One region of the Pseudorhodobacter turbinis genome, then DNA from elsewhere that is predicted to be linked to it. Evidence: riboswitches for the same ligand, from Rfam matches in the RefSeq annotation. Region 1 holds a riboswitch; each other region holds the start of a gene.

What was found. A riboswitch is a leader RNA that binds a small molecule or an ion and turns the genes downstream of it on or off. The one in region 1 is predicted to bind cobalamin.
Positions count from the first base shown of each region.
Region 2: another riboswitch for cobalamin. It lies ahead of EOK75_RS19690 (DUF1636 family protein); the one in region 1 lies ahead of EOK75_RS18300 (TonB-dependent receptor plug domain-containing protein).
Region 3: another riboswitch for cobalamin. It lies ahead of nrdH (glutaredoxin-like protein NrdH); the one in region 1 lies ahead of EOK75_RS18300 (TonB-dependent receptor plug domain-containing protein).
Region 4: another riboswitch for cobalamin. It lies ahead of EOK75_RS19625 (energy-coupling factor ABC transporter permease); the one in region 1 lies ahead of EOK75_RS18300 (TonB-dependent receptor plug domain-containing protein).

Region 1 is NZ_CP039965.1:1,213,630-1,221,048, forward strand. Features, by position in the region: gene EOK75_RS18275 (MATE family efflux transporter) at 1-1,232, shown strand, start outside; gene EOK75_RS18280 (adenosylcobinamide amidohydrolase) at 1,204-1,875, opposite strand; gene EOK75_RS18285 (ABC transporter ATP-binding protein) at 1,872-2,630, opposite strand; gene EOK75_RS18290 (FecCD family ABC transporter permease) at 2,627-3,610, opposite strand; gene EOK75_RS18295 (ABC transporter substrate-binding protein) at 3,607-4,437, opposite strand; gene EOK75_RS18300 (TonB-dependent receptor plug domain-containing protein) at 4,424-6,295, opposite strand; cobalamin riboswitch at 6,429-6,639, opposite strand; gene EOK75_RS20945 (hypothetical protein) at 6,823-6,981, shown strand; gene hemP (hemin uptake protein HemP) at 6,978-7,124, shown strand; gene EOK75_RS18310 (hypothetical protein) at 7,134-7,419, shown strand, end outside.
Region 2 is NZ_CP039965.1:1,484,613-1,492,031, reverse strand. Features, by position in the region: gene EOK75_RS19700 (cobyric acid synthase) at 1-796, opposite strand, end outside; gene cobO (cob(I)yrinic acid a,c-diamide adenosyltransferase) at 800-1,408, opposite strand; cobalamin riboswitch at 1,508-1,745, shown strand; gene EOK75_RS19690 (DUF1636 family protein) at 1,832-2,239, shown strand; gene cobW (cobalamin biosynthesis protein CobW) at 2,232-3,278, shown strand; gene cobN (cobaltochelatase subunit CobN) at 3,284-6,568, shown strand; gene EOK75_RS19675 (cobalamin biosynthesis protein CobG) at 6,561-7,419, shown strand, end outside.
Region 3 is NZ_CP039964.1:978,130-985,548, reverse strand. Features, by position in the region: gene nrdE (class 1b ribonucleoside-diphosphate reductase subunit alpha) at 1-1,419, opposite strand, end outside; gene nrdI (class Ib ribonucleoside-diphosphate reductase assembly flavoprotein NrdI) at 1,404-1,817, opposite strand; gene nrdH (glutaredoxin-like protein NrdH) at 1,822-2,043, opposite strand; cobalamin riboswitch at 2,147-2,346, opposite strand; gene EOK75_RS04615 (NaeI family type II restriction endonuclease) at 2,450-3,349, opposite strand; gene EOK75_RS04610 (DNA cytosine methyltransferase) at 3,361-4,320, opposite strand; tRNA gene EOK75_RS04605 (tRNA-Gly) at 4,533-4,607, opposite strand; gene EOK75_RS04600 (alkylphosphonate utilization protein) at 4,827-5,348, shown strand; gene EOK75_RS04595 (EF-hand domain-containing protein) at 5,467-5,703, shown strand; gene EOK75_RS04590 (pyruvate carboxylase) at 5,751-7,419, opposite strand, start outside.
Region 4 is NZ_CP039965.1:1,475,017-1,482,435, reverse strand. Features, by position in the region: gene cobJ (precorrin-3B C(17)-methyltransferase) at 1-206, shown strand, start outside; gene EOK75_RS19655 (cobalt-precorrin-6A reductase) at 179-934, opposite strand; gene cbiE (precorrin-6y C5,15-methyltransferase (decarboxylating) subunit CbiE) at 933-2,132, shown strand; gene EOK75_RS19645 (cobalamin biosynthesis protein) at 2,129-2,497, shown strand; gene cobM (precorrin-4 C(11)-methyltransferase) at 2,494-3,288, shown strand; gene EOK75_RS19635 (cobyrinic acid a,c-diamide synthase CobB) at 3,281-4,606, shown strand; gene cobA (uroporphyrinogen-III C-methyltransferase) at 4,603-5,337, shown strand; cobalamin riboswitch at 5,356-5,538, shown strand; gene EOK75_RS19625 (energy-coupling factor ABC transporter permease) at 5,590-6,270, shown strand; gene cobF (precorrin-6A synthase (deacetylating)) at 6,317-7,054, shown strand; gene nagA (N-acetylglucosamine-6-phosphate deacetylase) at 7,034-7,419, opposite strand, start outside.

The DNA.
Region 1 (7,419 bases):
CGCAGGCGCAAGCGGGGCTTGCTGTCGGGTTTCAGGCGTTTTTCATCAATATGGCCGTGGGCTTTGGCCTTGGCGGTGCGATGGGCGCGCTGGTGGGCAAGGCCAAGGGTGGAAAGGATGAGGTGCAGGCCCGCAGGCTGGCGGTTCAGGGCATCTCGCTTGGTGTTTTGCTGACGCTTGGCTTGATGTTGGTTGCGGTCTGGTTGGGGCCTGCGATGATTGCGCTGGTCTCGGAACCGGGGGAGTACCGCGATGCGGGCACCAGCTATTTCCGCTGGCTGATCTTTGCGTTGCCGGGGTTTTTGCTGGCCTATGGCGGGAACGGGGTGTTGCAGGCGCGCGGGGATACCAAATCCTTGCAACGTGCGCTTATGGTGGCGTTTTTTGCCAATGTCGGGCTGAACCCGTTGTTCATCTATGGCGTGCCGGGGGTGGTGCCGGGGATCGGCTTTAACGGTATCGCGCTATCGACCCTGTGCAGCCAGACGGGTGTCATGCTCTATATCATGTACCAAGTGTTCGGGCGTAAAATCATGCAGGGGCTGACGTGGGCAGAGTTCCGGCCCGATCCCGCGGTTTACGGCGTGATCTTGCGGCAGATGCTGCCCACCAGCCTGTCAATCGCGGTGATGTTCACCACCGGTTTTGTGATCCAGTATTACCTCAAGGAATTTGGCGGCTCGGCCGTGGCGGCCTACGGCATTGCCTTGCGGGTAGAGCAGATCATGCTTTTGCCGGTGCTGGGGATGACCGGCGCGCTGCTGCCCATTGCGGCCCAGAACTTTGGCGCCGAGGATCCGGCCCGCGTGCGTGAGGCGGTGTTCTTTTGTTGGAAGCTGGGCTTTGCGATGATGGCTGTGGCTTGTCCGGTGTTGTGGTTTGGCGGGGAATGGGCGATGGGCCTATTCACCGATGATGCCGAGGTGATCCGCGTCGGGGTCAGCTATCTGCATGTCGATGGCTTCGTGTTGCCGTTCTATATGATGTTGTTTTCCATCAATTCATTTTTGCAAGCGATGCAAAAGCCGATCTGGTCGTTGTGGATCGGGATATACCGGCAAGGGATCGCGGTTGCGCTGTTTGTCTGGCTTTTGGTGCGGGTGTTTGAATTGGGCATCTGGGGCGTTTGGCTGGGTGTGGCCATCGCGGTGATCTCGGGGTGGGGGATGGCGATGCTGGTGGCGTCGCGCGTGGCGCGGCAGGTTATTGGCGGGCTTTGGGTGCGGCCATAAGGGCGGCCATTTCCGCCTTCCAGTTTTGCGCCCCTGTTTGCGTGGCGCGGTAGACGGCGGCGCCCAGTGCCTCACCTATATCGGTATGTAGCCCGGCATAAAGCGTGGGTCCGGGGGGGGCGGCAACAGCAATGCAATCGGTGCCGGTGCCGGTTGCGCGCCCTGTGGGCAGGGGGATATCGGCGTCGATTATCGCGGCGGTACGGGCCTGAGTGGCGATGCTCAAGGCCTCAATCAGTGCGGATTGTGCCAACCCGCAATCAAGGCGGAGGGCGATGTTGATGGTCCCCCATTTGCCGGCCGCGCGAGGGATGCGCTGGCCCACGCGCTCGGCATTGGACAGGCCGACGGTGGCCACACATTGCGCGGTACAGCGGCCCGCCGTGGCCGTGGCGGTTGCATAGCGCGTGACATTGGCCGAGGTCAGAAAAGCCACCGCATCCGTTGCCTTATGCGCGATCAATTCGGCATCCAGCCAATCGCCAACGTCCAACCCTTCGGGAAGGTCGGCGTTGCGCACTTCGCGCCACAAGATCCGCCTTGCCATAACAATGCCGGGGCGGTTGATCGACCAGCTTAGCACCTGCATTTCCGTGCCAAGGTCGAACTCAAGCCACGGGCGGTTCAGGGTGATATTGTTCATGTCACGATGTCCAAAGGCTGGAAGACCGGCCCTTTCGCGGTTTGTTCAAACCATGCGGTAATCCCGAAGGCATCGCGTAGCAGGGCTGGCGTCAGCACCTTTTGCGGGGGGCCATCTGCGGCAACCCGCCCCTTGGCCAAGACCACCAACCGGGTGCAATAGCGCGCCGCCAACCCCAGATCATGCAAGGACACAAGGATGGAGCGCCCCTCGGCAGCCAAGCCGGTAAAACACTCCATCGTGGCGATTTGATGCGCGGGATCAAGGCCCGCAATCGGCTCATCAGCCATCAAAAGGGGCGTTTCTTGTGCCAGTGCGCGGGCCATCAGCACGCGGGCCTGCTCCCCCCCGGACAGGCGTGTGGCGGTGCGAGCGCGCAAATTGCCAAGGTCCATCCGGTCAATCGCGCGGTTTACGGCGGCGCGGTCGGCATCGGTCGGTTGTTGTCCCGCTGCCAGATGCGGCGTGCGGCCCAGTGTCACCAGCGTTTCCACCGTCACCGCCCAAGCGATCTCGCGGGTTTGGGGCATCCATGCGGCGGCGCGCCCGCGCGCAAAGGGCCGAAGCGCCGCAAGAGAGCTGTGCCCGTCATGCGGCACCAGCCCCAGAATTGCCCGCATCAAGGTGGTTTTGCCCGCGCCATTCGCACCGATCAGGCCGATCACCTCTCCCTTGGTGATGTTCAGAGATACATCGGACAGCACTTGGCGTTTGCGCAAGCTAACGCCCAGCCCGTTCACTTGCAGCAGCGTCATTGTCCCGCCCTCCGCGTGCGGTAAATCAGGTGGAGGAACAGGGGCGCACCGACCAGCGCCGTCAATACCCCCAGCTTCAGGTCGCGGCCGGGCAGCACCATACGCACCGCAATATCCGCAGCAAGCAGCATCACCGCCCCCCCCATCGTCGAGGCCCAAAGCAGCGGGCCGGGCCGCCCGCCCACAAAACCGCGCAAGATATGCGGGATGACCAAGCCGATAAATCCAATCGCCCCCGCCACCGCTGTTGAGGCGCCAACCACCGCCGCGGTGCCCAAAATCAGCGTCAGGCGCAGACGGTGCAGGCTGATGCCCATCGCCTCGGCTGCATCCTCGCCCAATGTCAACGCATCCAGCCCGCGGCCAAGGCTGCCCAGCATCAACCCGCCCGCAACGATGAACGGCAGGGCAATCCAGACATGCGTCATGGAACGATCTGCCAGTGACCCCATCATCCAAAAGATGATCTCATTCGAGGCAAAAGGATTGGGCGAGAGGTTCAGCACCAGCGAGGTCAGCGCCGCCGCCAATGCCGAAATCGCGATGCCCGCAAGGATAAGCGTCAGCGACGAGCCGCGCGGACCCGCCAGCACCATCACCAGCAATACGCCCGCCAATGCCCCCGTCAGCGCCGCCGCTGGCAGGGCAAAGCTGGCCGTTGCGGCAAAGCCGGTCTGGATCGCCAGAACTGCCCCTAGTGCGGCAGAGCTGGACACACCGATCAGCCCCGGATCGGCCAGCGGGTTGCGCAAATACCCCTGCATTGCCGCCCCCGCCAGCCCCAAGCCGCCGCCAATCACCACCGCCAAAATCGCCCGCGGCAGCCGGATTTCTCGCATGATCAGGGGCAGGGGGCCATCGCCGCCAAATAGCAGCGCGACAAGGTTTTCGCCCACACCGGTTTTGGCGGGGCCGATGACCAAAGAGGCCAGAAACAAAAGTGTAACCAATGCCGCAAGGATCGTAAAAAGCCGTTTCATTCCGCTTCCAATTCTTGGCGCAGCTTTGCCACATTGCCAATCGCGCGCAGCACAAAAGGGGTGCCGCATACCCAATCATGATCGGTAAAGCTGGCTGTGTTCGTGCGCATGGCCTGCACAAGGGGGTGGTCCATGATCTCTTCGGCGCGGGAGCCACCGGGATAGGGGCGCGAGGTGATAACGGCGTCAGGCTGCGCCAGGGCAAGCACCTCTAGCGGCATGGTTCCGGCCATCGCGTAGCCTGCCTCAGCGGCCACATTGGCAAAACCGGCCGTCAGCAAAATTTGCCCCGCCAAGGTGCGATCCCCCGAGGTATAGCCATTGGCCGCATAAAGGGCTGCCCGTGGATTTCGCCCGACTTTGGCCTGAAACTTTGCCAATCTGGCGCGGTAGTCTGTGATGGCATCTGCGGCGCGGTCCTCGCGGCCCAAAGCTTCGCCCATTTGGGTCAACCGGCTGGCGACATCCTCAAGGGAATTGGCGGGATCAAAGATGGCCACGGGCACGCCAAGGCGGGTCAGCATCTCTACCGTGGCCCGCGCGGTATAGCGGCCGGCAAGCACAAGGTCGGGGCGCATCAGGTAAATCTCTTCGGCCTGCGCATGGTTGATGGGGAAGGCCTTGGCCGCCTCTACCATGGCAGAGCTGCGCGGGTCACTGGCCAGCGGAGAGACCGACAAAAGCTGCCCGTTGCTTGCCAACATCATTGCCAGCTGGTCGGTGCACAGGTTCAGCGATACCACCCGCTGCGGCGAATCCGCCTTGACGGCAGAGCCAGAAAGCCCCGCCGCCAAAGCAACCATTCTGATCAGGTTAGAATTTCGCATTCAGCCCGACATAGACCGCACGGCCCCGGTTGGCATAGCCCCAAGAATCGGAGGTATCCTTGTCAAAGAGGTTGCTCACCCGGCCCGTCAGGGTAACACGGTCGCTAAGGTCATAATGCGCTGCCACATCCAGCGTGGTAAAATCGGGCAGTTTTTCAACACTGCGCGCGCCCCAGCCTTGCAGGTCGTAATTGCCCGAGACATGCCGCAGATCCGCCGAAACTGCACCGCGCCCGCCAAAGGTTTCATAGGTCGCCCCCAAGGTCAGCTCATTGCGCGGGCGGCGGGTTTCGGTGGCGCCATCGGGGTTTTTCGCGTCGATATAGGTATAGCCGAGCCGCAGGGCCAGCACGTCGGTCGCCTGCATATTGCCGGTTACCTCAATCCCTTGCCGCTTGGCCTTGCCGCCTTGGTTGATAAAGCCGAAGGTCCCCGGCCCGGTCGAAATATCGGTGATCTTATCGGTCAGGGTCTCGTTGAAATAGGTCACATCAATGCTGCCACGATCGGCAAAGATCGGGAAGGTCGCGCCCAGATCAAAGCTGCGGTTACGCTCCGGCGTCAGGTCGGGGTTGCCGCTATAGCCAAAGCTGCTGGCGAATAGCTGGAAATATGAGGGGTCCACCACGCCCGTCCCTGCCGAGGCATGCAACCGCACCCCGCTTTGCGGCAACAGATAGGACAGGCCGACATTCCATGTCGTCGTATCCTTGTACTGGCTGTTCTGGTCATGGCGCGCGCCAAGCTGGACATTTAGCCCGTTGTCAAAGCTGCCGCGATATTCCAGCGCGACCGATGTTGCTTTCGGATTGTAATCGGGGTTGGAGCTGCTGGATTTCTCTTCTTTTTCCAACAGCAGGTTCAGCAGCTGGTTGGCATCCTTGACTGTGCCGTCAATGCCATAGCTAAGCCGGTATTTCGCTGCATTGGCCGTGTTCTTGCTGGGCGCGCCACCGTTATAGCTTTGATCAAAGCGGGTGGTTTCCAGCGCAAACCGTTGTTCAAGGCGGCCATCCAACATGCTGTATTCCGCAAACAGGCTGGCGGTGGTTTCATCGCGGGTGCTGTAGTTTGACGGGTTGTCTACGATATAGGACGCGGCATCCGTGGGTGTCCAAGAGGTATCATCGTAGTCGTAATCTTCTTTGGACCGGCGGATGGTGAAGCCCAGCTTCAGGTCCTCGGTTGCCATGATGTCGCCCGAAAGGATGGCGGTATCGCGCCGCACGCTGTCTTTCTCGCCGCCGTCACCGGAAACGTCATAGCCACGGTCATCACTGCTGGAAATCGCAAGCGATATGGCGCCCCGTTCGGTCCGGTGGCCAAGGAAGACGCTTGCCGTGGTGCCTGCACCCACCTCAAGCGATGCGCTTGCGGTTTGGCCCATTTCAGCCTTGCGGGTGATGATGTTCACCACGCCGGTTGAGGCACTTGCCCCGTAGAAGGCTGATTGCGGGCCGCGCAGCACCTCGATCCGTTCGATATTGGCGGTTTCCAGCCCGCTAAGAGAATAGCCGCCATCCGCGCCCGATGCCAAAATTCCGTCAATAAGAACCAAGGTGTGGTTTGCTTCGCCGCCACGGATCCGCAGACCCGTCAGGCTGGCGCTGGACCCGTTGACCGAGACGCCGGGCAGGGACCGCAGGGCATCGCGAACGGTCGTGATCCCGCGATCCTCGATGTCTTGTGCCGTCACCACGCTGGCGGCGTGCCCGTATTGCGCCGCGCCAATCGGGCTGAGGCCACCAGAGATGATGATCTCGTCCAGATCAAACACCTCTTGGGCGAAAGTCGGCGTGATAGAAAATGTTGCGGCGGCGGTCGCCAGCAAGCCTGCGCGCATGGATGAAACCAGCATATGATACCCTCGGTTACGGCCACAGAATTGCCGTTTGGTCCTGTTGTGACACTGGAGGGATGCATGATTCCCCCGCAGCCGGTGAAATCACCACGCGCGGAAGCTCCGCAGCCCGACGCGCCCCTCGCGGTCGAACAGGGTGAACACCTTGGCAGGTCTCCTGACTTGCGGGTCAACGCTTGGCCGGACCTTCCCGCAGCTTTGCGCTACAGTGGTACCCCCGGCCTCACTCTCCGCTTACAGTTGCGGGGGCAGTCGTGGATTATGTGCCCAATGCAGGCATCTTACCACGTTCCCTTTTAATCATACGGCGAACCGCCAGAACCAAAGCCCTTTTGTGCTAGCGAAAGTTGCCGTGAATGTGAAGGGGTTTCAGTGTGGGGGAGGGCTGTAAAACAAAGCTATTAATGGGTGACTAAAAGAATCAGGTTTACATTTCAGACTGAATCAGTAAGGTAACGCCATAAGCCAAGCCACCCCAGTGCGAACAGGGCAAGCCCGGTACAGTTTTGCAAAGGAGTGCGAAAATGCCCGCGCCAACCCAAGATCGCCCGATGAGACCCGATACCGAAGTGTTCCGTATTCCCAACCTTTCCGACTGGCTCAGCTTTGCGGCCTTGGGCGATACCGCCCTTTGGGCCAGCTATGCCGACCACAAAACCGTGCGCTCGGAGGGTGGAAAATGAACATGCAAGTTTTGGTGGAGGCTATTCCCGCATATGATGCCCGCGTGATGACCAATGGGCAGACGATGGCGCATATCACCTTGGACGGGCAGGTCTATACCCTGCGCATCACCAAGGCCGGCAAATTGATCCTGACAAAATGAGGGGGTGACATGTCAATTGCCTGGACCCCAGAATTCCCATCCCGCCAGCGTGGCGCGGCCCCCGTCGGCACCTTGGCCGAATTGCCGGGGGTAGAGCGTCGCGCCGTTTTGTATCTGCGCAAGTGGTGCGAGGGGCCGCAGGGCCGCGAAGCCGTTGCGGCAGACGTATCCCGCAGCTTTGATGCGCCGCGTGCCGCGCAAACCGTGAACCGTTTTGCGGATTTGCTCGAGGTGGTTTTACGCTGCCCCCGCCGCCCGCTGATGCGCCACGGCTCCGATTGCGGTTGCTTTGGCG
Region 2 (7,419 bases), 270 kb from region 1:
GGTCATCGAAATTTGCAATCCGCGAAAAGGTCAGCGCAACGATATGCAGCCCCTCGGCCTTGGGCCTTGCGGCGATATCCAGCGCATCCTCGGCAGGTAGCCGCCACGCTTGGGGGAACCACGGGCAGACGCCAAAGCCGCGCCAGCCCGTGCGCGCGCCGATCAGCGCATAGCCGTCCCCAAACAAACGCGGATCACCGCGGAATTTATTGACCAGAAACCCCGCCACCATTGCCGCATCTTCTGGGTCAATCACCGCTTGCGTGCCGATGATCTGCGCAATCACCCCGCCGCGATCAATATCGCCCGCCAGTATCACCGGCACATCCGCCGCACGGGCAAAGCCCATATTGGCAATATCATCGCGCCTCAGGTTGACCTCGGCCGGGCTGCCCGCCCCTTCGACAATCACCAAATCATATCGCGTCTTGAGACGGGAAAAACTGTCCAGAACCGCGCCCATCAGCTTTGGTTTCAACGCCGCATAATCCGCCGCGCGGGTCGAGGTCAGCCAACGCCCCTGCACGATCACCTGCGCCCCGGATTCGGTCTCCGGCTTGAGCAGCACAGGGTTCATATCCGACACCGGCGCCAGCCCCGAGGCCTGCGCCTGCAATGCCTGCGCCCGCCCGATCTCGCCGCCATCCACCGTTACGGCGGCATTATTCGACATGTTCTGCGGCTTGAAGGGTGCCACGGTCAACCCGCGCAACCGCGCCGCACGGCACAGCCCCGCCACCAGCATCGACTTACCGACATTAGAGCCGGTGCCCTGGATCATCAGCGCGCGGCCCATCCCCTAGAATTCAACCCCTTTTTGCGCCTTGATCCCGTCGCGGAAGGGGTGCTTGACCAAGGTCATCTCGGTCACCAGATCGGCGGCCTCGATCAATTCGGGCTTGGCATTACGCCCCGTCAGCGCAACATGGGTCATCAGCGGCTTTTGCGTTTGCAGGAAATCCACCACCTCGTCGATCTCCAGATAATCATTGCGCAGCGCGATGTTTATTTCGTCCAAAAGCACGAATTGGACCTCGGGGTCGAGGATCAGCGCCTTGGCCTGTTCCCAACCGTTGCGGGCGGCGGCAATGTCGCGTTCGCGGTCTTGGGTCTCCCAAGTAAACCCTTCTCCTGAAACGACAAATTTGCACGCATCGGGGAAATGTTTTTGCAAGAAATCGCGTTCGCCTGTGGCGCGCGCCCCCTTGATGAACTGCACCACGGCGCAGGGCATCTGATGGGCGATACAGCGCATGATCATCCCGAATCCCGAAGAGCTTTTGCCCTTGCCGGTGCCGGTGTGAACGATGATCAGCCCGCGTTCCTCGGTCTTGGTTTGCATCATCCGGTCACGCGCGGCTTTGATCTTGCGCATCTTTTCGGTGTGGCGGCTGTTGGTGTCTTCCATCCGTCCCTCCTTAGGGGTTCATCGCCCTGATGTGTGGCAGCCTGCGTGCGGGGCGTCAATATGGCAGCTTGGGCTCTTGACTTGGCAGGGCCAAGCGGTCAGACCTGACCTCGTGTTGGTGCCCGGTCTTGGCTGGGTGAAAAGGGAATTTGCAATCGGGCCGAACGCGCAAGCGTTTGATCAGGTCAGCAGAGCCGCCCCCGCGACCGTGACCGGAGAGGTCACCCGAATGCCACTGGCCGATATGGTCGGGAAGGTTGGGTGACCGACAAGGGCTGCCATCCGGCACCCCCTGACATCCGCAAGCCGGGAGACCTGCCAGCACGGGATTGATCGAAACCGGGCGGGGTGCCTCGGTGGCGGGTCGCTATCGTTTTGCACCCTGTCGCCTAGCCTCGTTCTGCCTAATGAACGGGATTGCCGATGCCACAGGACCACCCCCATCCAGTCGAATTACTGGTCTGCACCAGTTGCCGCGCAGGCCAACCCGTGACCGAAGGCCAGCCGGTTCCCGGTGCTGCATTGCACGCGGCCCTGATGGCCCAAGAGCCGATGGATGGCGTTAAAATCACCGCTGTGGAATGCCTGTCGAACTGCTCGCGCGGCTGTACGGTTGCCCTGCGCGGCGGCCCTGCCCGCTGGACCTATGTTTACGGTAACCTGTCAGAGGGCACAGACGCCGCGATGGTCTATGAAGGGGTCGCGCAATACCGTGATGCCGCTGACGGGCTCGTGCCTTGGCGCGAACGCCCCGTACATTTCCGCAAAAACTGCATCGCCCGCATCCCTCCACTTCCGCAAACCCCCACCCCAGAGGTTGATCATGTCTGACCTGTCGAAACTTCCCGTTACCGTCATCACCGGCTTTTTGGGCGCTGGCAAAACCACGCTGATCCGTCACCTGATGCAAAATCCGCAGGGCCGCCGTCTGGCCGTTGTGGTCAATGAATTTGGCGATGTGGGGGTCGACGGTGATATCCTCAAAAGCTGCGCGATCCCTGATTGCCCGGCTGAAAACATCGTTGAGCTGGCCAATGGCTGCATCTGCTGCACCGTCGCCGATGACTTTATCCCGACGATTGAGGCGCTGATGGCCTTGACGCCGCGCCCCGATCACATCCTGATTGAAACCTCAGGACTGGCCCTGCCCAAGCCCTTGCTCAAGGCCTTTGACTGGCCCGATATCCGGTCGCGCATCACCGTGGACGGTGTGATTGCCGTGGCCGATGCCGAGGCCATTGCGGCCGGTCGCTTTGCGCCCAATGAAGCAGCAGTTGAGGCCCAGCGTGCGGCAGACGACTCACTTGATCATGAAACCCCGCTGTCCGAGGTGTTTGAGGATCAGATCGCTTGCGCCGATATCGTCTTGTTGACCAAGCCCGATCTGGCCGGCCCAGAAGGTGTCGCCCGCGCCCGCGCCATAATCGCCGCCGAGGCACCCCGCCTGCTGCCGGTGATTGAGGTCGCCGAGGGCGTTGTCGACCCCCGTGTGATCCTGGGCCTGGGCGCCGCCGCCGAAGATAGCCTCGACGCCCGTCCCAGCCACCATGACGGCGCCGATGATCATGACCATGATGACTTCGAATCCGTTGTCATCGACATCGCCGAGGTGGCAGAACCCGCCGATCTTGCCGCCCGGATTGAGGCTTTGGCCCGCGATCACAACATCCTGCGCGTCAAGGGTTATGCCGCCGTCACCGGCAAGCCAATGCGCCTTTTGGTGCAAGCCGTGGGCGCAAGGGTCCGCCATCAGTTTGACCGCCCTTGGGGGGCCGAGGAACCGCGGCGCGGCCGTTTGGTGGTGATCGCCGAGCATGATGATATCGATCCGGTGGCACTTCATGCTGCGTTGAACGCTCCGGCGGGATAACCTAAATGCACGTTGTCTTTCGCGAAAGCCACGGGTTGGACGAGGCCGACACCCCCACCGATCTGGGCCAAAGCCCGGGTGATCTGGTGGTGCTGTCGTTCTCGGACAGTGACCTTGGCGCTTTCGCGGCGGGCTGGCGTGCGGGTGGCGGGTGCGAGGGCCGTTTGCCCAGCCTGCGTTTGGCCAATCTGGCCGCGCTGAAACACCCTCTTTCGGTCGATACCTATGTGGAGCGCACGCTTGAGGGCGCCAAAGCCATCCTGATCCGGCTAATCGGCGGGGTGCCCTATTGGCCCTACGGGTTGCAAAGCGTGGCCGATCTGGCCCGCCGCAAGGGGTTGGCGCTGGCGGTTTTACCCGCAGACGGGCGCCCTGATCCACGGCTGGATGAGGTGTCCACCCTGCCCAAATCTACCCTGCGCCGCCTGTCACAGCTTTGCGATACCGGCGGGGAAATCGCGGCACAGGCAGCACTGGCGCAATTGGCACTTGCCGCGGGGCTTTATACCGGCCCTGTGGTCGGCGCAAAGGTGCTGCCGCAAGTCGGCGCGTGGTTGCCGGAACATGGCGCCTGTTGCCCACTGATGCGCGATCCCGCCCGCCCTCTGGTCTTGGTGACGTTCTACCGGACATGGCTGGCCGCCGCCGATATGGCCCCGATGACCGCGCTGACACAGGCGTTGCGGGACGCGGGCTTTACCGTATTGGGACTGTTCGCGCCCTCGCTCAAAGCGCCCGAAGCTGCACGCTGGCTGTCCCGCCAAGTGGCCTTTCTTGGGCCGGTCGCGATCATCAACGCCACCTCTTTTAGCGGCAAGGGCGCGAATGGGGTGTCGCCGCTGGATTTAGCTGAAGTACCGGTTTTTCAGGTCGCGCTTTCAACCGCTACGCACAGCGCTTGGGCGGAATCGGCACGCGGTCTGTCGCCTGCCGATCTTGCGATGCATGTTGTGTTGCCAGAGGTGGACGGGCGGTTGTTTGCAGGCGTCGCCTCCTTCAAAGACCCTGACACCCGCGACCCCGATCTGCAATTCTCTCGCCACGCGCATCGCCCCGAGGCCGATCGGATCGCCGCGATTGTGGCAAAGGTCGCGGGCTGGACTAACCTTGCCGCCCGCCCCGCCGCTGACCGCAGGCCTGCCTTGATCCTATCCACCTATCCGGGCAAGGACTGGAATATGGCCCATGCCGTGGGGTTGGATGCGCTGGCCTCTGCCGAGGCGATCTTGGCGGATCTGGCGACGGCGGGCCACAGCGTATCGCCCGATGCCCGCCCCCTTTCAGATGCACTCTCTGCACCGTCTGAGGCATGGCCGCTGGCCGAATACCGCGCGGCCCTGTCATCCCTGCCCCAAGAGCTACAGGACGACCTAAACGCCGTCTGGGGTGCGCCCGAAACTGATCCCGCCTGCCATGACGGTGCGTTTCATTTTGCCGTCACGCGGCGGGGCGGCGCGCTGATCGCTCTACAGCCTGAACGCGGCTCCCCCGATCTGCGCGATGTCGAGTATCATGACCTGATGCGCACGCCGCGCCATGGCTATGTCGCCTTCTATCTGTGGCTGCGGCAACAGGCGGATGTGATGATCCATATCGGCGCGCATGGCACGCTGGAATGGTTGCCGGGCAAATCGGTCGCCCTATCGGATGCCTGCTGGCCCGAGGCCTTGGTGGGCGCAATGCCCGTCATCTATCCCTTTATCGTCAATGACCCCGGTGAGGCGGCACAGGCCAAGCGGCGCATCGGGGCTGTGACCTTGGGCCATATCCCGCCGCCTCTGCGCCAATCGGGCGCGCCACAGCGGCTTTCGCGGCTGGAATCCCTGCTGGATGAGTTTTCCAATGCCGACGGGCTTGACCCGCGCCGTCGTGACCGCTTGCAAGGCGACATCCGCGCCGAGGCACAGGCCTTGGGCGTAGAGGCCGATCTGGGCCTTAGCGCTGCGACCTCATTGGCTGAGGCGATCACCCGTATCGACAGCTTTGTCTGCGATGTCAAAGACAGCCTCTTTGGCGACGGGCTGCATATCTGGGGCCGCGCGCCCGCCAGTCAAACCGCCTTTGATGGCGCAAGCGCCGCGCAGGCCGAACGCCAAGCCTTGCTGGATGCGGTGGCGGGGCGGCGTATTCCGGCGGGGCCGTCCGGCTCCCCTTACCGTGGGCGTGGGGATGTTTTGCCCACGGGGCGCAACCTTTATACCACCGATCCCCGCGCCGTCCCCAGCCGCGCCGCCTATGCCCAAGGCGTCAAACTGGCCGAGGAGCTGGTCCGCCGCCACCTGCAAGATCATGGTGATTATCCACGCGGGTTGATCGTCGATCTTTGGGGCTCTGCCACCATGCGCACAGCCGGAGAGGAATTCGCCATGGCCCTGCATCTGTTGGGGGTGCGGCCCGTCTGGGATGCCAATAGCGAACGGGTTTCCGGCATCGAGGTGCTGCCCTTGGCCGAGATGAACCGCCCGCGGCTTGATGTGACCCTGCGCGTCTCGGGGCTGTTTCGCGATGTGTTCCCCAATCTGTCCGCGCTTTTCACAAGTGCCGTTCGGGCGCTTGCCGCCCGCGATGAGGCGCCCGACTGGAACCCCTATGCAGGCACGGATGCGGGCGCGCGGGTCTATGGCCCGATGCCCGGCAGCTACGGTTTGGGCATGGGCAACAGCCTGACCGATTACAGCGCCGAGGGCCGCGCCGCGGCAGGGCAGGCATGGCTTGCGGCCAGTGCCTGGGCGCTTGATGGCGATAAAACAGTGCGTGATGAGGCCGGCATCGCCCAACGGGTCGCGGCGGCAGACAGCTTTGTCCACTTGCAGGATTTGCCCGAAACCGACCTGCTGCTGGCCGTGGATTATGCCGCCCATGAGGCAGGCTTTGCCGCCGCCAAGGCAATCACCGGCGGACAAGCCGCCCTTTGGCATCTGGACAACACCGATCCCGCCCGCCCCCGCGCCCGCAGCCTGCCCGAGGAAATCGCCCGCGTGGTTCAGGCCCGCGCTGCCAATCCGGCATGGATCGCGGGCATGCACCGCCACGGGTTTCGCGGTGCCGCCGAGATTGCCGCGACCTTGGACAACATGGCCGCCTTTGCGCATCTGGCCGATGTGGTCGGCCCCCATCTGTTTGATCTGTTCCATGATGCAACCTTGGGCGATACCGATGTCACTGGCTTTTTGCAGGCAGAAAACCCACAAGCCCTTGCCGCCCTGCGCGCCCGATTTGCGGCGCTGCAAAAGGCCGGGCTATGGCAGTCGCGCCGCAACTCCATTCTGGCGGGGATGGCCGATGGTTGACCCGATTATCCAAGGCTGGTGCCCCGGCAGCTATCGCCCGATGATGGCAGGTGACGGCTTGGTGGTGCGGGTGCGCCCGCCGCTGTCGCAGGTCTCGCCCGCGCAACTGGCCGCTTTGGCCGATCTGGCCGAAGATCACGGCACCGGCGTGATAGAGGCGACCTCACGCGCCAATCTGCAAATCCGGGGCGTGGCCGAGGCCCGCTTTGCCACGCTTTTGGCCGCACTTGACGGGCTGGGCCTGATCGCCGCCTCGGCCGAGCTGGAGGCCCGCAGCAACCTTATCCTTTCCCCCCACCGCGAGGATAGCGTGGCCGAGGATATCGCCCACACTTTGCCCAAAACCCTGATGGATCTGCCGCCCCTGCCCGCGAAATTCGGTTTTGTTATCGATACAGGCGCGATGCGGCATCTGGCCACCACCAGCGGCGACATAAGGGTGGAGGGCACCAAGGACGCGCTGATCGTGCGGGCGGACGGGGCAGCGGCGGGACGAAGGGTCACGGATGCGAACGCTGCGGTACAGGCCTGTGTTGATCTGGCGCGGTGGTTCCAAGAGACTGGCGGGGTCGGCCCTGACGGGCGAGGGCGGATGCGCCGTCATCTGGCCGCAGGGGCCGTTTTGCCCCCCGCATGGGCGAACATCCCGCCACCGCCAACCGCCGCCCAGATGCAGGCCGGATCGGGCGCGGTCGGGGCGGGCTTTGGCCTGTTTCCCGCCGCCGCCCTGCGCCAGATCGCACGTGCCACAAGCCACCCCATACGGGTTACCCCCTTCCGGCTGCTTGTGCTGCGCAAGGCCGATCTGACAGGCTTGACACATCCCGACCTTATCCTGTCGCCCGGTACGG
Region 3 (7,419 bases), on a different replicon from region 1:
AAGGAAGCCGTGCAGGTTCATCTGGCCAAGGCCGATGGCATGGGCCTCATCATTGCCGTGACGGACCGAGGGCACGGAATCGATCGCCGACATCTCGGACACAGCCGTCAGCGCGCGCACGGCGGCCTCAATCGTGGCGCCGAAACCGGGGCCGTCCATCGTGGCGGCAATATTCAGGCTGCCAAGGTTGCACGAAATATCGGTACCCATTTTGGAATAGCTAAGGTCGTCATTGAATTCCGACGCGCGGTTGACCTGCAAAATTTCCGAACACAGGTTCGACATGCTGATCCGGCCCGCAATCGGGTTGGCGCGGTTCACGGTGTCTTCGAACATCACATAGGGGTAGCCGGATTCGAACTGGATTTCCGCGATGGTCTGGAAAAATTCCCGCGCGTTGATCTTCTTTTTCTTGATCCGCTTGTCATCCACCATCTCGGCGTATTTCTCGGTGACCGAGATTTCCGAGAAGGGAACGCCGTAAACTTTGGCCACGTCATGCGGCGAGAAGAGGTACATATCCTCATTTTTTTTGGCCAATTCAAAGGTGATATCGGGGATCACCACGCCAAGCGACAGGGTTTTGATGCGGATCTTTTCATCGGCATTTTCGCGCTTGGTATCAAGGAACTGGAAAATATCGGGGTGGTGGGCATTGAGGTAAACCGCCCCCGCACCCTGACGCGCGCCCAATTGGTTGGCATAGCTAAAGCTGTCTTCTAGCAGTTTCATCACCGGAATGACGCCCGAGGACTGGTTCTCGATCCCTTTGATCGGTGCACCCGCCTCGCGCAGGTTGGTCAGCATCAAGGCCACACCGCCGCCACGCTTGGACAGTTGCAGCGCGGAGTTGATGCCGCGACCGATGCTTTCCATGTTGTCTTCGAGCCGCAGCAGGAAACACGAAATCAGCTCGCCGCGTGATGCCTTGCCTGCGTTCAAAAACGTCGGCGTGGCGGGCTGGAAGCGGCCTGCGATGATCTCTTCCATAAAGCGCATGGCTTGGGTTTCATCACCGCGGGCCAGCGCAAGGGCGACCATGACCACACGGTCCTCATAGCGTTCCAAATAGCGCTGCCCGTCACGGGTTTTCAGCGTGTAGCTGGTGTAATATTTGAACGCCCCAAGGAAGGTCGGAAAACGGAACTTGGCGCCAAATGCTGCCTCCCAGATCTTGCGCTGAAAGTTCTTGGAATATTGATCCAGCACTTCGCCTTCGTAATAGCCTTCCTCGACCAAATAGCCGAGTTTTTCATCAAGGCTATGAAAGAAAACGGTATTTTGATTGACGTGCTGCAAGAAATACTCTCGTGCAGCCTTGCGGTCAGCATCAAAGCGGATGTTCCCCGCATCATCATAGAGGTTTAGCATGGCATTTAATGCGTGGTAATCCAGCGCAGGCTTTACGACGTCGAGCATTCAGTCCCCCAGAATTCGGCAAGGCCCGTTCGGACACGGGTGATATCGGTTTCGGTTCCCGCCAGCTCAAACCGGTAGAGCACGGGGATATTACATTTTGCGGAGATCACGTCGGCAGCACAAGCATAGGTTGTGCCGAAGTTACGATTTCCGGCGCCAATAACGCCGCGCAAGCCCGCGCGGCGTGATGGATCATTCAAAAAGCGGATCACTTGTTTTGGAACTGCCCCACGCCCCTCGCCATCGGCGAAGGTAGGGCAGATCAACACATAGGGTGTAACAAGATCCGGCATAGGGTCGTTCGGGCGAACAGGGATTCGCGCAGCAGCTAGACCCAATTGTGCAATGAAACGCGCCGTATTTCCAGAGGCCGACGAGTAATAGACAAGCCGGGTCACATCATCAGGCCAATTGGCCAATCATATCAGGGCGAAAGCCCGCCCAATGCGCATCACCGGCGATCACAACGGGGGCTTGGCGGTAGCCCAACGAGGTAACGCGGTCCATCGCGTCTGCGTCTTCGGTCAGGTCTACCACAGTGTAGGTGATCCCTTTTGCATCCAAAGCGCGGGTGGTGGCGGTGCATTGCACGCAAGCGGGTTTGGAGTAAACGGTGATGGTCATGCCTGTGGCCCCTTTATCAGTGTTTTTAATGCGCGGGTGTGGCACATGATTAAAGCAGGTTTCGGTCCTGTTTCCAATCACGTATTCACGCCCGCTGCGCGGTTTCGTCTTTGGTGTCAGGGTCGGTTTTCCGGCTCGGTTCCCATTACGCGGCCAACACCTCAAGGCCTACACCCCAAGCTATATGTTAACGTTGCGAACCACTTACAATTGCGGTGGCAGCGCCCTTTCGGGCAAACTGACCGTACCGGCTTTCCTTTTAACCCCGAGTCGCCCCGAGGCACCATGACACCAGCAGTGGTGGAGTAGAGGGGGTAGTTTGTCAATATCTTGTGGCCGCCATTCTTGCCAATATTGGGACTGTTGCTGGAAAGCGCAGGTCAATGGCTTAGAGCCCCAGCGCCTGCTAGTTGCCCCGGTTCAGGGCAATGCCATGTGTCGCGGCCAGATCCACCTCTGCCTGTGACAAGGGTTTGTAGGATATAAATTCACTGCCCGAACAGGCCGGTAGGCCCAAGGCAGTGATAAGGGGCGCGTCATAGTGCCCCGACAAAAGCAAGACGCCTTCACGCGCCAGATGGTCCCTTGTACCCCTGCCGTTATCGGACCGGATGCGGCGCATGAAATCTTGTTGCTGGGCCACGGCCTCTACCACGTCGCGGGTGATCGGCAGGCCTTGCACCTCGCGGAACAGATTGGCCATGCGCTGGTTGCCCGATTGCCCGGCAAAAATCCGTTCGATCACATCGGCGGGCACCGTGCGCCAGAAGTTTGGTGGATAGGGGTGTTCCTTCAGCAGCCACAGGATATTGGCAAACCCAAGCGCCGACACGCTTTTCTTGCCATCCTTGTTTTTGCCAAACGTTAAGTAATCGGGCCGTGCCACGATCAGGCCAAGATAGCATAAGGCCCGCACCTCATCGGCGGCGACCAGAATGCAGGGGTTGTCCACGGCCTCGGTCGGGATCATCCAATTGCTGCCCATTGTGTTCTTGATATCGACGTCACGCCCCAGAATCACGGTGTCCAGCTTGCCCTTGGGCAGGCGCAGCATGGCGCGCAGCTCTATTTCGACCCGCGTGCCGATATAGGTCTTTTCGGTCTTTTCCAATTCGTCATAGGATCGCCGTCCGGTTTTCGGCGTCATGATCACATCATCAACGCATTGCCGCAGCATCGCCGCGAATCGCGCGGCCAAAGCTAACTCGCCGCCGGCGCGATCCGAAATCTCAGTCGCGATGGCAGTTAGCAGGACGTGATCCGGATGGCCTGCGGTAACGATCGTTTCAGGAAGGGTCTTTTTCAAGGCTGCAAAGCTCAGCCATTGACCGCGCGTAGCACCCGCTTGCGAAGCGCTTTGCTGATCTGCGTTGAGACCGCCTGCGCCACCGGCGGCGGGAAGGCATTGCCGACCTGCCGGTACGCATTGGTTTTACTGCCGGTGAAATGCCAGTCGGAAGGAAAGCCTTGGATGCGGGCGACCATTTCCACCGTCAGCCGCGGCATGCCGCTGTGGAAAGGGTCGGGGGCCTCGGGGGCGATGGTGCGCCCCTCTACGCCCAAAGTGGCCCATGCGGCCCGCGCACGGGTTGGGCCAAGATCGGGGCCGCCGTGTTTCTTAGAGCCGCCGACGATGGTGGGCGCAATCTCATCAGCTTTTGCGGCCCATTCCTCGGCGCCGCGCCAGCCGCCTGCCGCCATAAGGTCGCGCAGGGTTTCGCCAACGGTGGGCGGGTTGTGGGGATTCGGCTCTGGCCAATCAAAGAAATCGGCGCGCTCTTTGGGAATCGCGACGATCACCACGCGAGGCCGAAGCTGGGGCACCCCGTAATCGGATGCATTCAACAGACGCCAATCCGTCTTATACCCCAGTTTATCCAGCTGCGTCTTCAGGCGTTCGCGGTAGTCGTGGAAAACCGCACCCAAAAAGCCGCGCACGTTTTCGATCATCACGGCGCGGGGGCGGGCGGCATCGATAATATCAATAGCGTCGTTAAAGAGGTTACGCTCATCCAATTCGCCAAGCTGTTTGCCGGCAACAGAAAAGGGCGGGCAGGGCAGGCCGCCGGCCAAAAGATCCATCCCCCTGAAATCCGCTGCGCGCTCCTTGAAAATGCGGATGTCTTCTTCCAGCACATTCCATTCGGGGCGGTTGTGACGCAGGGTATTGCAGCAGTGCTTGTCAATCTCGACCAGCGCGGTATGGGCGAATCCGGCCTTTTCCAGCCCGAGGGCTTGGCCGCCAGCGCCAGCGCAAAGTTCTACAGATGTCAGCATGTTGCCCGCTTTCTTTTCGCACATACAACCCGTTGTGATCATATAGGTCAACAGTCGAACCGGTGCCGTGTGAACGTTCTTAATTCGTTCTTACCGATACTGTCGTATCCGGGCAAGCCCGATCATCTGTCAAAGGTGTCTGTACGCCCGAACGCAAAAAAGGCCGCCCGTAGGCGACCTCTTGCATGCCTGCATCTTGGCAGGACCGAAATTGGAGCGGGCGAGGCGATTCGAACGCCCGACCCTAACCTTGGCAAGGTTATGCTCTACCCCTGAGCTACGCCCGCACTCCCTTTCGGTAAGGCAGGGTTTACAAAGAGGGCGCGGCGGCTGCAAGAGGAAAAATGCGCCCTCGGTAACTTTTTTGCATTTTTCTGCAAAACACCTCCTCGGGGACGGGGGGTCGTAAGGCTTTGGCTTGTTTTACAGGGTGTTAGGTAGGGCGCGGGATTGCTATTTCACGCGTCGCTGCCTATGCCAAAGTGAACCAGTAAAGGATCTGTCTGATGACACTTGATGAATTGTTGGCGCGCAGCGGTGGCGTTTGCGAGTTTTGTGGCGATGATACCCGCCTTGCCGGAGTAGAGGTGGAGCCCGTCGGCCCCGTGGTGCTTTGCACTGTCTGTCGGGGGGAAAGCGCGGATACGCCCGGCCATTGGCGTTGTCTTGAAGGGGCTGCATGGTCGGCGGTGCCTGCGGTTCAATATGCGGTCTGGCGCCGTTTGCGCGCGTTGGAAGAGGATTGGGCCGCCGAGTTGCGGGACGGTATGATCTTGTTGCCCGAAGTGCAGACCATCGTTGACGCGCCCGAGGCCGTAGAGCACCGCGATAGCAACGGCACTTTGTTGGCCACGGGCGATACAGTGGTTTTGATCAAGGATCTGCCTGTCAAGGGTGGCGGGTTTACCGCCAAGCGCGGCACAGCAGTGCGGGGGATTTCCCTTGTCGCCGAAAATGCCGCCCATATCGAGGGACGGGTTGATGGTCAGCGCATCGTCATTCTGACCGAATTCGTAAAGAAAAAGTAGGCCTTCGCCCAAACGGGTAGGCGCTATGCCGTTCGGGGGTGAGGAATCATATGGATTTCTGCCCCCGTTCAACTATGTTGTGTTATGGCCCCTTCGGGCTGATTTACGGAGATATTTGATGAAGCGTTTCATTCTGACCCTCAGCGCAATATCGGCCTTTGCGGTGGCACAGGCGAATGCGCAGACCGTCATCGAGGACCTTGACGGCGATGGTGCCTTTTCCATGGCAGAGCTGTCCGCGGCCTATCCCGCGATTACCGCAGTGCAATTTTCCTCGGCTGACCGGAATACCGATGGGCTTGTCGATATGGGTGAACTTGCCAACGCCGTTTCGGCGGGCACCATTTCCGAATAAGAAAACAGGGGCACCGGATGCCCCTGCTAATCCTTGATGGGGCTGGATTACTCCAGCTCTATCAACAAGTCTTTGGCGTCGATTTGTGCACCGGGGGTGATATGGATGGCTTTGACCGTCGCGGCGCGATCGGCGTGCAGGCCGGTTTCCATTTTCATCGCCTCGATCGTCAACAACAGATCACCCGCATTCACCTTCTGACCAACGCTGACCCCAAGGCTCGCGATTGAGCCGGGCATCGGTGCGCCGATATGGTTGGCGTTGCCTTCCTCGGCCTTTGGCTTGGCGGCGGTTTTGGCCTTGGCGGCGCGGTTTGGCACGCGGATCACACGGGGCTGGCCGTTCAGTTCAAAGAACACTTTGACATCGCCGTCATCCCCCGTCTCGCTGACCGCTTGTAGACGAATTTCCAGCGTCTTACCCGCAGCGATCTCGGCAGAGATTTCCTCGCCTGCGTCCATCCCGTAAAAGAAGGTGCGGGTGGGCAGGGTGCGCACCGGCCCATACAGGCGGTGGCGCGTGCGGTAGTCCATAAAGACCTTGGGGTACATCAGATAGCCGTTGAGATCCTCGTCATCGACGGTTTCCTCATCGGGTTCCTCGGCCCCCGCGGCCAGATCAGCGGCAAGCTTGGCGCGCGTCGCGGCCATATCAACGGGCGGCAGGTTCGCGCCGGGACGGTCGGTCGAAGGGGCTTCGCCTTTCAGCACCTTTTGCACGATTGCATCCGGCCAGCCACCATGCGGTTGGCCCAGATTGCCGCGCAGCATATCGACGACGGAATCAGGGAAAACCACCTCTACTACTGGATCCTCGACCTGCGCCCGGTTGAGCCCCTGTGCGACCATCATCAAGGCCATATCGCCAACCACTTTCGACGAAGGCGTGACCTTGACGATATCCCCGAACATCTGGTTCACATCGGCATAGGTCTGCGCCACCTCATGCCAGCGTTCCTCCAGCCCCAATGACCGCGCTTGCGCCTTGAGGTTGGTGAACTGACCACCGGGCATCTCATGCAGGTAAACCTCCGATGCGGGGGCCTGCAGGCCGGATTCGAAGGCCGCGTAATGCGCCCGCACCCCCTCCCAATAGTTCGAAATCTGACGTATCGCGCCGATATCAAGGCCGGTGTCGCGGTCGGTATGGGCCAGCGCCTCCACAATTGTGCCCAAAGTGGCCTGGCTGGTGTTCCCCGATAACGCATCCATCGCGCAATCCACCGCATCGACGCCCGCATCGGCAGCGGCAAGGATGGTCGCACAGGCAATCCCCGCGGTGTCATGGGTGTGGAAATGGATCGGCAGGCCAACCTCTTCCTTCAAAGCCTTGACCAAGACACGGGCGGCGGCGGGTTTCAACAGGCCCGCCATATCCTTCAATCCCAGTACATGCGCGCCGGCGGCTTTCAATTCCTGTCCCATGGTGACGTAATATTTCAGGTCGTACTTGGCCCGATCCGGGTTCAGCATATCGCCGGTATAGCAAATCGTGCCTTCGCAAACCTTATCGGCCGCGACCACCGCATCCATCGCCACGCGCATGTTTTCCACCCAGTTAAGGCTGTCAAACACGCGGAAGACATCAACGCCGGTTTCCGCTGCTTGGGTCACAAAGCCTTGCACCACATTGTCGGGATAGTTGGTATAACCAACCCCGTTCGATGCGCGCAGCAGCATTTGCGTCATCACATTGGGCATCGCGGCGCGAATATCG
Region 4 (7,419 bases), 260 kb from region 1:
AACAGGCCTGCAATGATGCCCGGCCGGTGATCTTTGCCCGCGCCGTCTCTACCTCCGAAGAGGTGTTGACCGTGGTCCCCCTGCCCGAGGCGCGCCCAGAGATGGCCGATATGCGCACCATGGTGATCGTGGGTTCATCGCGCACACGGATGATTGCGCGCGACGGCGTGCCCTTTGTCTACACGCCAAGGTCGATCCCGAAATGAGCCAACCACGCCAGCACATCATCGACAGAGCTTACCTCCGCTCGCGGGGGAATGGCAGGCCGATCGATCATCAAAACCGGCAGGCCAAGCGCACGGGCGGCTGCGATCTTGGCAATGGCCCCGCTGCCGCCCGAATTTTTCGACACGATCAGGTCAATACGGTGATCGGTCAGCAAGGCCATATCCGCAGCCTCGGTAAAGGGGCCGCGCGAAATCAGGGCGTGATGATGCGGGAACGGCAAGGGCGTTTGCGGCGGATCAATCAGGCGCAACAGGTAGAAATGCTGCGGATGGGCGGCGAAATCCGCCAGATGCATACGCCCGACGGCCAGAAACACCCGCGCAGACAGGCGGTCCAGCGCGGCGACAGCGGCGGGCATATCGGGCACCACCTGCCAATTATCTTGCGGCTGCGGTTGCCAAGCGGGGCGGGTCAGGGCGACCAGCGGGATCCGGGTCACGGCACTTGCCTCGACCGCATTTGCGCTGATATTGGCGGCAAAAGGATGGGTGGCGTCGATCAGGTGGGTGATGCGGTGGGTGCGGATATACTCTGCCAACCCCTTTGCCCCCCCGAAACCGCCAACCCGCTGCGGCAAGGCCAAGGGTGCGGGGGCTGCCACCCGCCCCGCAAGGCTGACGGTGGCGGGCAGGCCCAGCGCGGCAATACGGCGACACAGGGCGGCGGCCTCAGTCGTGCCGCCGAGGATCAGAAGGTTGAGCGGCATGGTTGAAACCCCTTGGCTGACAATCATCGGACTTGGCGAAGATGGACCGGAGGGGCTGTCCCCCGCAAGCCGTGATGCGCTGACGCAGGCCAAAGTTGTGATGGGCCCACCCCGCCATCTGGCATTATTGGGCGAAACCTTGGCCAAACAGGTGGAATGGCCGGTGCCTTTTGCGGATGGGCTGCCGTTGCTGCTGGCTTTGCGCGGGCAGCGGGTGGTTGTGCTGGCCTCGGGTGATCCGTTTTGTTTTGGTGCGGGCAGCGTCATCGCCGCCCATCTTGACCGCCGCGAATGGCGCGCATTTCCTACCCCCTCGACCTTTTCCCTTGCCGCTGCACAACTTGGCTGGCGGTTGGAGGAAACGCTATGCTTGGGCTTGCACGCCGCCCCGCTGGCGCGCCTGCGCCCGCATCTGGCAAGCGGCGCGCGTGCGATTGTGCTGTTAAGGGATGGCCACGCGCCGCACGCGCTAGCCGCATGGCTTTGCGCCCAAGGGTTTGGCGAAACCCGCATGACGGTGATGGAATCCCTTGGCGGTCCAAGGCAACGGATCACGAATGCGCCCGCGCAGGCCCTACCGAACCGTGATTTCGCACACCCGCTTTGTGTCGCGCTAGAGGTTGCAGGCAACGGCCCCGCCCTGCCTCGCAGCAGCGGCATCGACGACAGCTTTTTTGAGACCGACGGCCAGATCACCAAACGCCCGATCCGCGCGCTGACCCTCTCTGTGCTGGAACCGCGTGCGGGGCTGCGGCTGTGGGATATCGGCGGCGGGTCCGGCTCTATCGCGGTTGAATGGCTTTTGACACATCCAACGACCCAAGCCGTGGCGATAGAGCCGCGTGCCGACCGTGCCGCCACCATCCGCCGCAATGCCGACCGGCTGGGCGTCGACCGTTTGCAGATCGTCGAAGGTCACGCCCCCAAGGCATTGGCCGATCTGCCCCGCCCTGATGCGGTCTTTATCGGTGGCGGGTTGTCGGATGGGATGTTGGACCATCTGACAACAACATTACCCCAAGGCACACGGCTGGTCGCCAATGCCGTCACGCTGGAATCCGAGGCATTACTGGCCTCTGCGCAGGCCCGCCTGGGCGGAACATTGCTGCGGATCGAACTGGCGCGCGCCGCGCCCTTGGGCAGCAAACGCGGCTGGAAGGCCAGCTATCCGGTCGTGCAATGGGCGGTGGTGCTATGATCATCGCGGGATTTGGGTTCAGGGCAGGTGCCAGCGCCGCAAGCCTACGCAACGCGCTGGTGCAGGCCGCAGACGGGCATAGGCCGGACTGTCTGGCCACCGCCGCGGCCAAGGCCCAATCCGCCGCGTTTCAACAGCTTGTCACCGAAACCGGCCTGCCCTTTCGCGCCGTTCCCGCCCATGATCTGGCCGCCATAAACACCCCGACCCAAAGTGCAGCCGCACAAACAAGCCATGGCACCGGCAGCGTCGCCGAGGCCGCAGCCCTTGCTGCCGCCGGCCCCCAAGCGCGACTGCTTGCACCGCGCATCATCTCAACCGACCGGCAGGCCACCTGTGCCCTTGCCATGACAGAGGACCCATGACCGTACATTTCATCGGCGCCGGCCCCGGCGCACCCGACCTGCTTACCTTACGTGGTCGCGATCTGATCGCCGCCTGTCCGGTCTGTCTTTATGCCGGATCTCTGGTCCCCGAGGCCGTTCTGGACCATTGCCCAAAAGGCGCGCGGATCGTGAACACCGCCTCCCTTGATCTGGATGCCATCATCGCAGAAATTCGCGCGGCCGATCAGGCCGGGCTTGACGTGGCGCGGCTGCATTCGGGGGATCTGTCGGTCTGGTCCGCGATGGGCGAGCAAATCCGGCGACTGCGTGCCGAGGGTATTGCCTTTACCGTCACCCCCGGCGTGCCAGCCTTTGCTGCTGCTGCTGCCGCGCTTGGGGCGGAATTGACGCTGCCGGGTGTGGCGCAATCGCTGGTCCTGACGCGCACACCGGGGCGGGCCTCCTCTATGCCGCCCAAGGAAACGCTGGTGAATTTCGCCGCCACGGGGGCCACGCTGGCGATCCACCTGTCGATCCAGAACGCAGCGCAAGTGGTGGCCGATCTTGCGCCTGACTACGGCGGGGATTGCCCCGTCGCAATCGTTTGGCGTGCAAGCTGGCCAGATCAGCGCATCATCCGCACCACCATAGCAGGGCTTGCCTCCGCAATCCCCGAAGGTGTCACCCGCACCGCGTTGATCCTTGTGGGGCCTGCCTTGGCACAAGAAGGGTTTGGCGAAAGCTGCCTTTATGCGGCGGATTATGACCGGCGTTACCGCCCGCAATCGGCAAACAGCCCTTGGGCAGAATGGACAGATGGAGATGACTGACCCCTATGACCGCAAACTTCCCGGCCTGATGATCTCGGCACCGGCTTCAGGCACAGGCAAGACCACCGTGATGCTGGGCCTGCTGCGCGCATTGGCCGAGGACGGGCTGGTGGTGCAGCCGTTCAAAAGCGGGCCGGATTATATCGACCCCGCCTTTCACCGCGCCGCCAGCGGACGGGCCTCGTTCAATTTTGATACTTGGGCGATGGACCCTGCACTGCTGGACGCGGTTTCGGCACAAGGGACGGGCGCGGATATCGCCGTGGCCGAAGGGTCGATGGGCTTGTTCGACGGGGTCGCCACACGCGGACAGACGGGCTTTGGTTCCAGCGCAGAGACGGCGCTGCGGATGGGCTGGCCTGTGATCTTGGTGATCGATGTCAGCGGACAGGCGCAATCGGCGGCGGCAACGGCGCTTGGCTTTGCGCGCTATAACCCCGACCTGCCCTTTGCGGGCGTAATCTTGAACCGTGTCGCCAGCCCCCGCCATGAGCGGCTGGCCCGCCTTGGCATGGAGGCTGCAGGCATTGAGGTGCTGGGCGCCCTGCCCCGGCGCGGTGATCTTTCCCTACCCGAGCGCCATCTGGGCCTGATCCAAGCGGTGGAGCACCCCGATCTGGAAACGGCGATTGCAGGCTATGCCACGTTCTTGCGCGCGCATGTCGATCTGGAACGGATCAAAACCTTGGCGCAGGGGCATGCGTTGGGGCAAGGCGCGCTGCCCAAACCACCGGCACAACGGATCGCCTTGGCACAGGATGCGGCGTTCTCCTTTACCTACCCGCATTTGCTGGAAGGGTGGCGCGCAGCAGGGGCCGAGATTTTGCCGTTTTCTCCCCTTGCCGATGAGGCACCGGATGCGGCGGCCGATCTGGTCTGGCTGCCCGGCGGTTATCCCGAATTGCATGCAGGGCGGTTGGCCGCAGCGGCGCAGTTTCGGGCCGGATTGCAGCACCATGCGCAAAGCCGCCCCGTGCATGGCGAGTGCGGTGGCTATATGGCATTGGGACAGGCGCTGATCGACAAGGACGGGGTGCGCCACCAGATGGCCGGTCTTTTGGGCCTTGTGACCAGCTATGAAACCCGCCGCTTTCACTTGGGCTACCGTCGCGCGGTCTTGCGCGCGGGCCTGCCCGGCTTTGCCGCCGGTCACGCCCTGCGCGGGCATGAGTTCCACTATTCCACCATTCTGGAACAACCCGACGCGCCGCTTGCCGATGTCTTTGATGCCGATGGCGGGCCGGTTACGGAAACCGGATCAATTCGTGGCCATGCCAGCGGCACCTTCTTTCACCTTATTACAGCAGAGACATCATGACCGGATTTGTCAGCATCATCGGCTCCGGCCCCGGCGACCCCGAGTTGCTTACCCTAAAAGCCGCCGACAGGTTGAAACGCGCCGATGTGGTGCTCTTTGATGATCTGGCCTCGGGTCCGATCCTTGCACTTGTGCGGCAGGGCGCGGATATGGTGGCGGTGGGCAAACGCGCGGGACGCCCCTCGCCCAAGCAAGATCACGTCAGCCGCTTGCTGGTGGATTATGCGAAAACCGGTCAGCGTGTGGTGCGGCTCAAATCCGGCGATAGCGGTTTGTTCGGCCGTCTGGAGGAAGAGCTTGTCGCCCTGAAAGCCGCAGGCATCGAATATGAGATCATCCCCGGCGTCCCCTCGGCCATCGCGGCGGCGGCGGCGGCGGGGCTGCCGCTGACGCGTCGCCTGACCGCGCGGCGGGTGCAATTTGTAACCGGCGCCGATACCAGCGGCGGCTTGCCCCCCGATCTGAATATGGCGGCCCTGGCCGATCCGGGGGCCACGACGGTGGTCTTTATGGGCAAGCGCAGCTTTCCCGCTTTGGCGGCGGCCTTGACCGCCCATGGCTTGCCCGCCGATACGCCCGCGCTTTTGGCCGAAGGGGTCAGCACCCCCGACCAGAAGCTTCAGCTTTCGACGGTTGAAGAGCTGGCACGGCAACTTGGTGAAAACACCGGCACCGCCCCCGCGCTCATTCTTTTTGGACCGCTTGCCACCGATTGCGCAAAGCTGGATTGAAACGCCGGTCACTTGGCGTCATAGTAAACCTCGAACGGTTCCCGAGAGGGATCAAAAGGGAACGGGGTGAAAAGCCCCGACTGCCCCCGCAACTGTAGGCGGATAGCGAGACTGGCAAAACCACTGGCCCCTTTGGGCCGGGAAGGGCCAGAACCGCGATGACCCGCAAGTCAGGAGACCTGCCGTTCTGAAACGCAACGCCGGAGCATCCGGCACCCATGGCCGCCGGGTGGGCGGTCCGGAGAGACTGATATGCATATCGAACCCGGCGTCGTAGATGGCGCCAAGATGGTCTTTGCCTATGCCACCGCAACCGCGGCTGCGGGCTATACCGCCAAGCTGATCGTCGATGATCTAAAAACCCATAACATTGTATCACTGGCCCTGCGGTCGGTGATCGCAATGGTCGGAACCTTTATCTTCTTTGAGGTGCTGCCCCATTTTGCCGTTGGCGTGTCAGAGGTCCACTTGATCCTAGGGACGACGCTGTTCTTGCTGCTGGGGGCGCCTGCCTCGGCCATCGGGCTGGCGGCCGGGCTTTTGGTGCAATCGCTCTTTTTTGCGCCGACCGATCTGCCGATGTATTTCGTCAATGTCACAACGCTGCTGTTCCCGCTGTTTGCGATTGATCTTCTGGCGCGGCGCGTTGTTCCGGCGCATGTGGCTTATGTCGACCTTAGCTATAGCCATGTTTTGAAAATGTCGGCGGCCTATCAGGGCGGTGTGGTGCTTTGGGTGGGTTTTTGGGCGATCTACGGTCAGGGCGTGGGGGCCGATAATCTGGCGGCCATCGGGTCCTTTGGTGCAGCCTATATGCTGGTGGTCCTGATAGAGCCGCTGGCCGATCTGGCGGTTCTGGCGGGGGCGAAATCCTTGCACGGACTGAAAGGATCACCGCTGTTGACCAACCGCCTGTATCATCAGCACAGCTAATGGATCAAGCGTTCGGGCCACAGCAAAGGCCCGGACGCGTTCAACAATGCAGACATTATTTCTTATTGGTATCGGCACCGGCAACCCTGACCATCTGACGGTCGAGGCCCGAAAAACCTTGGCCGAGGCCGATCTTATCCTGATCCCGCGCAAGGGGGCGGATCGCGCCGATCTTGCCGACCTGCGACGTCAGATTGTGGCCTCGGTCTTGGGGGCGGATGCGCCTGTGGTCGAATTTGACCTGCCCCGCCGCGACCCCGCCTTGCCCTATTTAAAGGCGGTCGAGGACTGGCACGACCGGATTGCCGCCGTTTGGGCCGCCTCCATCCCGCCTTCGGCCAAGCGGGTCGCCCTGCTGGTCTGGGGGGACCCTTCGCTTTATGACAGCACGCTGCGGATTGCCGCGCGGCTGTCGCCTGCGCCGAAAGTTCGGGTTGTTCCAGGGATCACCGCGCTGCAAGTGCTGACGGCGGCGCATGGCATTCCCCTCAACACATTGGGCGGGGATTTCACCGTGACCACCGGCCGCCGCCTGCGCGATCATGGCTGGCCCCAAGGCGCTACCACGCTGGTGGTCATGCTGGATCAGGGTGCTGCGTTCGAGGTGCTGGAGGGCAGTGCCTATCATATCTGGTGGGGGGCCTATCTGGGCATGGCGAACCAGCTGCTCCATGCCGGTAGGCTGGATGAGGTTGGCGCCGAGATACGCTCCATGCGGCAGGCCGCACGGGCGGCGCATGGCTGGATCATGGATATCTATTTGCTACGCAGGGTTGATGCCTGAGCCAATCGGGGTGTAGCGGTGTTTGTCATCCAACCAGATGCCGTTCCACCGCTGGCCGGAGGTAAAGCCGCCAAGCCCGAAATCTGTCGTCAACAGCTTGGCAGGGCCAGAGGTCACCATCGCATACGCCCGTGCCGGATCAATTCCGACCTCGTCGATCATCACCGACAGCGCGCGTGAGAAATCAAGATCCGCGCCCGCCAAAGTACCATCCTCAAGCCGCAAATCGCCGTTCTCTCGCAACACCCGCCGCCCGTTAAGGGTGAACTCCGTGATATCCGATCCGGCGGTGGCCATCGCGTCCGTCACCAGAAAAATCGCCGCAGGCCCCTGTTTGGCAGCCAGCGCCAAACGCATCGCGGCGG